Regions from separate parts of the Actinocorallia sp. B10E7 genome, predicted to be linked through region 2. Evidence: riboswitches for the same ligand, from Rfam matches in the RefSeq annotation. Region 2 holds a riboswitch; the other holds the start of a gene.

Region 1 (3,395 bases), on a different contig from region 2:
CGCGCGAGCCGACGCGGTCGTCTCGGACGTGCTGGCGCTCCTGACCGGCGGCGAGCACCGCGGTGTCGTCGTGGACTCCCCGCCCGGCGCGGGCAAGTCCACGCTGGTGGTCAAGGCCACGCTGCACCTGACGGACGCCGGCGAGCGGCTGATGATCGTGGCGCAGACCAACGAGCAGGTCGACGACCTCATCGAGCGGATCTGCGCCAAGGCCCCCGAGCTGGTGATCGGCCGGCTGTCCGCCGGGGACTACCAGCCCAGCGAGCGGGTCAAGCGGCCGAACGTCCTGGTCAGCCCGAAGTCCGAGGCGCTGGCCGGGGCTCCCGTCGTCATCGCGACCGCGGCCAAGTGGGCGACGCTCGGCGAGGGCACCTGGCCGTGGGCGATCATCGACGAGGCGTACCAGATGCGCTCGGACGCGCTGCTGCGCATCGCCTGCCGGTTCGAGCGCGCGCTGTTCGTGGGCGATCCGGGCCAGCTCGACCCGTTCTCGACCGTGGACGCCGAGCGCTGGGCGGGCCAGTCGTGGGACCCGACGCAGTCGGCGGTCTCGGTGCTGCTGGCGCACAACCCCGACCTGCCGGTGCGCCGGCTCCCGGTGTCGTGGCGGCTGCCCGCGTCGGCGGCGCCGGTCGTGTCGGACGCGTTCTACCCCTACACCCCCTTCGAGGCCGGCACCGGGCCCGGTGACAGGCTGCTGCGCTTCGGGGCCAGAGGCATGGGCGCCCACGACGACGTGCTGGACATCGCGGCGGCGTCCGGGTGGGGGCTGTACGAGCTGCCCGCGCGGCACACCATCAGGACCGACTCCGAGGCGGTGGCCGCGACGGCGGCGCTGGCCGTCCGGGTGCTGCAGCGCGGCGCGGTGGCCGTCTCCGACGGAGAGGAGTCCCCGGTGACGGCCGAGCGGATCGCGGTCGGCGCGGCGCACCGCGACCAGGTCGCGGCCATCAAACAGCTGCTGCGCGGCACCGGCATCACGGTGGACACCGCCAACCGGCTGCAGGGCCGCGAGTACGACGTGACGGTCGTCCTACACCCGCTGTCGGGGCGGCGTGACGCGACCGAGTTCCACCTTCAGGCCGGACGGCTGTGCGTGCTCGCCTCCCGGCACAGGCACGCCTGCCTGGTGGTGGCGCGGGCCGGCATCCCGGAGCTGCTGGACGCCCACCCCTCGACCGGGCCGGTCCATCTGGGGGTTCCGATCAAGTTCCCGGACGGCTGGGAGGCCAACCAGTCGGTGCTCGCCCATCTGGAGTCCTACAAGGTCGCCGTCTGACGCCTTTCCGCAGGCTGATACGGTTCAGCCGCACATGGGAGCGAAGTCCGGTGAGATTCCGGCGCTGTCCCGCAACTGTGGTGGCCCCCGAGGCCCGAGCCAGGACGCCTTCCGTGCGCGCGACGAACCGGCCCTCGAGGAAGGGTGAGCCGTCCCTTCCGGGCAAGCTCACCTCCCTCCGGGGTCCCCCCTTACGGAAGGTTGTGAAGATGCGGCGCATCATCGGCGCGCTCCTGCTCCTCGTACCGCTCGCCGCGGGCTGCGGAGGCTCCGAAGGCGCGGACGGCGAGGACCGTCCGGCCACCGGTTCCCTGACCGTCGAGGCGGCCAACGGCGAGGTGACCCTCCCCTCCGCCGCGAAGCGCATCGTCTCGCTCTCCCCCACCGGCACCGAGATGCTGTTCGCGATCGGGGCGGGCGGCCAGGTCGTCGCGGCCGACGACTACTCCACCTACCCGAAGGAGGCTCCGCGCACGGAGCTGTCGGGTTTCCAGCCGAACGCCGAGGCCATCGCCGGGTACAAGCCCGACCTCGTGGTCATCGCCACCGACCAGGGCGGCATCCTGGCGGCCCTGGAGAAGCTGAAGATCCCGGTCCTGCACGAGCCCGCGGCCGAGAAGCTCGACGACTCCTACGACCAGATCGCCGACCTGGGCACGGTGACCGGGCACGAGAAGGAGGCCGCGGACCTCGTCTCGGACATGAAGAAGCGAATCGACGCCGCGGTGAAGGCAGCGCCGAACGGCTCGGGCCTCACCTACTACCACGAGCTCGACCAGAGCATGTACACGGTGACGTCCAAGACGTTCGTCGGCCAGGTCTACTCCCTCTTCGGGCTGCAGAACATCGCTGACAAGGCCGACAAGCAGGGCAGCGGTTATCCGCAGCTGTCCGCCGAGTCGCTGGTCAAGGACGACCCGAAGTTCATCTTCCTGTCCCACCCCAAGGGCACCGGCGACTCGCCGGAGACCGTCGTGAAGCGGCCCGGCTGGGCCGGTCTGACCGCGGTGAAGGACGGGCACGTCTTCACCCTGGACGACGACATCTCCTCCCGCTGGGGCCCGCGCCTGCCCGACCTGGTCGAGGACATCTCCGAAGCCGTCAAGCGGGCGGCCTGACCGTCATGCGGCTCCGCCCCCGGCCGGTCACGCCGCCGTCCGCGCGTGAGGCGCGGACGCGGCTCCGGCCGCTCCCCCTGGGCGTCGCGGCGGCGCTGCTGCTGGGCGCCATGGCGGCGGGGCTCCTGGCGGGCGCCGTCCCCCTGCCGCCAGGCGAGGTGCTGCGCGCCGTCCTCGGCCTGGACACCGGCCTGTCCCCCATGGAACACGCGCTGCTGTTCGAGCTGAGGCTGCCGCGTGTGCTGCTGGGCGCGCTGGTGGGCGGGCTGCTGGCGGTCGCGGGCGCCGGCTACCAGGGGGTCCTGCGCAACCCGCTGGCCGACCCGTACCTGCTGGGCGCCTCGGCGGGGGCGGGGCTCGGCGCCACCCTGGTGATCGTCCACCTGCCGGTGCCCGCCGCCGTCGGGGTGCCGCTGGCGGCGTTCACCGGGGCGCTGGCGGGCGTGGCCCTCGCCTACGCGATGGGACGGGCGGCCGGGCCCGGCACCGGGACCCTGATCCTGGCCGGGGTCGCGGTCTCCTCGTTCCTGTCCGCGGCGCAGACCTTCGTCCAGCAGGCCGGGGTCGACGAGCTGCAGCGGATCTACTCCTGGATCCTGGGCGGGCTGTCCGGGGCGTCCTGGGACACCCTCTGGATGGTCCTGCCCTACGCGGCGGTCTCGACGGGCGTGCTGCTGGTGCACGGCCGCCTGCTGGACGTGCTGGCCGTCGGCGACGACGAGGCCGCCTCCCTTGGCGTGAACGCCGCCCGGATCCGGCTGGCTGTGCTGGCCGCGGCGTCGCTGGCCACCGCCTCGGCCGTGGCGGTCAGCGGGCTCATCGGGTTCGTGGGCATCGTGGTGCCGCACGCGGTCCGGCGGCTGGCGGGCGGGTCCTACCGGGTCCTGCTGCCGCTGTCGCTGCTGGCCGGGGGCGCCTTCCTGGTCCTGGCCGACCTGCTGGCCCGGACGCTGCTGTCCCCGGGCGAACTGCCGCTCGGCGTGGTCACCGCGTTCGTC
Region 2 (3,395 bases):
CGACGGTGCACGCCTCCTACCTTCACACCCACTGGGCGGGCCATCCGGCCATGGCGCGGCGTTTCGCCGGCGCCGTACACCGGTTCGCCGCCTCCGCCCTCACCTCACCTCGGCTGGGAACCTCATGATGAATCCTTATCCTCTGGACCTTTCGGGGCGTGATGTCGTCGTCTTCGGCGGCGGGGAGCCCGCGCTCCGCCAGATCGCCGGGCTGCGCGCCGCCGGAGCCCGGGTCCACGTGGTCGCCCCCTCGGTCGTCCCGTCCGTCGAGGACCTCGCCACGCGGGGACTCGTCCGGTGGAGCGCGCGGAGCCTCCGTCCCGGGGATCTCGACGGGGTGTGGCTCGCCGTGGCCGCGACGGGCGTCGTCGAGGAGGACGAGGCCGTCGAGCGGGAGTCGGACGAGGCCCGTGTGCTGTGCGTGCGGCCTCCCCGCGCGGAGGGCCGCGCCTTCGCCGGAGCCGGCCGGGTGACGCTCGTCGGCGGCGGTCCCGGGGACTGCGGGCTGCTCACCGTCAGCGGGCGGGAGGCCCTGGAGTCCGCGGACGTCATCGTCACCGACCGGCTGGCCCCGCTGGACGCGCTGCGCTGGGCGCGTCCGGACGCCGAGATCATCGACGTCGCCAAGGTGCCCTGGGGCCGGGCCGCCGCACAGTCCGACATCAACGCGCTGCTCGTGGAGCGCGCCCTGGCGGGGGCGCACGTCGTGCGGTTCAAGGGCGGCGACAACTTCGTCTTCGGGCGCGGCGGCGAGGAGCTCCTCGCCTGCCGGGCCGCCGGGGTGCCCGTCACCGTGGTCCCCGGTGTCTCCTCGGCGGTCGCGGTGCCCGCGCTCGCCGAGATCCCGGTCACCCACCGGGGGCTGTCCCAGGGGTTCACCGTGGTGTCCGGCCATGTGCCGCCGGGGCACCCGGACTCGTCGGTGGACTACCGGGCACTCGCGGAGTCGGGGACGACCCTGGTGTTCCTCATGGCCGTGCGCACCCTCCCCGAGATCGCCGAGGCGCTGCTGGAAGCCGGTATGCCGGCCGAGACCCCGGCGGCGACGATCGCGGACGGGGCGTCGTCCGGACAGCGGGCCGTGCGTTCCACACTCGCGAAGATCGCCGATCTGGTGCGGGCCGAAGGGATCACCGCTCCGGCCGTGACCGTGATCGGTTCCGTCGTCTCGATAAATGACCAGCCGCACGGCAATTGACCAGAATTTAAGTAACCTGTACCGTTTTACATAATCGTCCGCGAGGAAGCCGGTGGGAATCCGGCACAGTCGCGCTACTGTGACGCCGTTCTCGGCGAAGTCAGACACTCGAGGGCGAGGTTCCATCCAGCGGGACGCAGTATCCCTTGACGGAGGTCTCATGTCTCACGTGTCCACGACCAGCCCCGAGCTGGAAGTCCCCAGGCTTCCCCTCTCCGCCCTCGCCCCGTGGGCCTTCTTCTTCGTGCTCCTGGCGTCCATCGCCGTCTTCTTCGTCGGCGCCGAGCAGGGGGCCTTCTCGCTCTTCTCCGGCACCGCGATCCACGAGTGGGTCCACGACGGCCGCCACCTGCTCGGCTACCCCTGCCACTGAGGCACTCCCCTTTCGCCGGGCGACCGGCTTTTTCAGCATGCCCGAAAACACTTTTCCTTTCGGGTATGCCTTTGTGCACCAGGAGCAGGAATTGAGTCCCAGGACTTTTCTCATCCACGGCCTCTTGGCCGGTTTCATCGCCGGAATTCTGGCTTTCGGGGCCGCTTATGTCTTCGGAGAGCCCCACATCGACGGCGCGATCGCCGTCGAGGAGGCGGCGGCCTCCGACCACGCCCACGCGGAGGGTGCCCCCGCCCACAGCCATGGCGAGGAGGGCGGCATCAGCCGGGCCCGGCAGTCCACGGCGGGCCTGGCCACCGCGACCATCGCCGTCGGCGTCGCGCTGGGCGGCGTCGTCGGGCTCGCCGCCGCCTTCGCCCTCGGCCGGGTCGGCAGGCTGCGGCCTGCCGCGTCCACGGCCCTCGTCGCGGTGGTCGGTTTCGTCTCGTTCGCTCTCGTGAGCTGGGCCAAGTACCCGCCGAACCCTCCCGCGACGGGCAGCGGCGAAACGATCGCCTCGCGGACCGCCGCCTACTTCGGCTTCCAGGCGTTCTCGGTGGTGCTCGCCGTCGGCGCGGTGGTCCTCGCAGCCCACCTGGCCCGGCGCGGCGACGCCTGGTTCGCCTCCGTGGTCCCCGCCTTGGGCTGGCTCGTCCTCGTGACGGCCGCCGGCCTGGCGCTCCCGTCGATCGACGAGGTCCCCGGCGACTTCCCGGCCGGCACCCTCTGGGGGTTCCGCTTCTCCTCGCTGGTCACCCAGACCGTGTTGTGGGGCACCATCACCGTGGTCCTCAGCGGTCTCGTCCAGCGGACGGCGCGGGCCGCCCAGGCCCGACAGTCGCTCATCGAGAGCGTCCGCACCTGAGTGGACGGCCCGGCCTGGAGTCCCGCCCCGGTCAGGCCAGTCCTCTCTCTACGAGCCAGCCGCCGGCGGCGACGTGGTCGATGACCACCTCGACGCCGGCGGTTCGGCTTTTCCTCCGTACGACGATGACGGGAAGCCCCAACTCTCCGGCGGCGACCATCTTCGGCCAGGTGTGGGTGCCGCCGGAGTCCTTCGTCACCAGCACGTCGCATCCGTGGCGGCGCAGGAGTTCGCGTTCGCCGTCCAGGACGTAGGGGCCGCGGCTCCGCAGCAGGGTCCAGGACGGAGGCAGCACCTGCTCGGGGGCGTCGACCACCCGCACCACCGCCGCGGCGTCCGCCAGCGGCTCGAGGAAATGCCCGAGCGTCTGGCGGCCGGTCGTCAGGAACGGGGCGCGGCCCGTTCTCGCGGCGGTCTCGGCCGCTTCTTCGTGGGTGTCGACCCAGATCCAGGAGTCGCTCCCGGGAGCGGACTCCCAGCCGGGTCGCTCGAGGCGCAGCAACGGCACGTTCGCCTGCGCGCACGCGGCGACGGCGTTGCTCGAGATCCCCCGCGCGAACGGATGCGTCGCGTCGACGACCGCCGAGATGCCGTTCTCCTTCAGATGGCCGGTGAGGCCTTCGACGCCGCCGAACCCTCCGATCCGCACCTCGCCGACGGGAAGCCGGGGCTGCGCGACCCGCCCGGCCAACGACGAAACGAACTGGACGTTCCGGGCTTGGAGCAGGAGCGCGAGTTCGCGCGCCTCGGCCGTGCCACCGAGTATCAGAACGGTCATCGAGAGGCTCCCGGCTCCAGCAGCGGCGGATCGGACGGGGCGCCCCCGGAGACGAGGGCGAGGAGGGCGTCCACGTCCAGGTGCTCCTCCACGAGGTCACCGAGCAGGTCGAGGCGGCGTTCGCGCAGGTCGGCGAAGGCCTCGGTGCCCGGAGTGAAGTCCCCGTGCCCCGCGACGGCCG

What was found. Region 2 has a riboswitch for cobalamin ahead of ABGB12_RS30170 (CbtB-domain containing protein). Riboswitches for the same ligand answer to the same signal wherever they lie in the genome.
Region 1: linked by a shared signal. The riboswitch ahead of ABGB12_RS16765 (ABC transporter substrate-binding protein) and the one ahead of ABGB12_RS30170 (CbtB-domain containing protein) in region 2 are both predicted to bind cobalamin.

The regions. Positions count from the first base shown of each region.
Region 1 covers NZ_JBDPLZ010000004.1:633,458-636,852, reverse strand. Annotated here, with positions in the region: gene ABGB12_RS16770 (AAA family ATPase) at 1-1,279, shown strand, start outside; cobalamin riboswitch at 1,283-1,410, shown strand; gene ABGB12_RS16765 (ABC transporter substrate-binding protein) at 1,489-2,397, shown strand; gene ABGB12_RS16760 (iron ABC transporter permease) at 2,403-3,395, shown strand, end outside.
Region 2 covers NZ_JBDPLZ010000012.1:22,710-26,104, reverse strand. Annotated here, with positions in the region: gene ABGB12_RS30180 (cobyrinate a,c-diamide synthase) at 1-128, shown strand, start outside; gene cobA (uroporphyrinogen-III C-methyltransferase) at 128-1,198, shown strand; adenosylcobalamin (AdoCbl) riboswitch at 1,221-1,357, shown strand; gene ABGB12_RS30170 (CbtB-domain containing protein) at 1,359-1,571, shown strand; gene ABGB12_RS30165 (CbtA family protein) at 1,663-2,436, shown strand; gene ABGB12_RS30160 (cobalt-precorrin-6A reductase) at 2,468-3,214, opposite strand; gene ABGB12_RS30155 (cobyric acid synthase) at 3,211-3,395, opposite strand, start outside.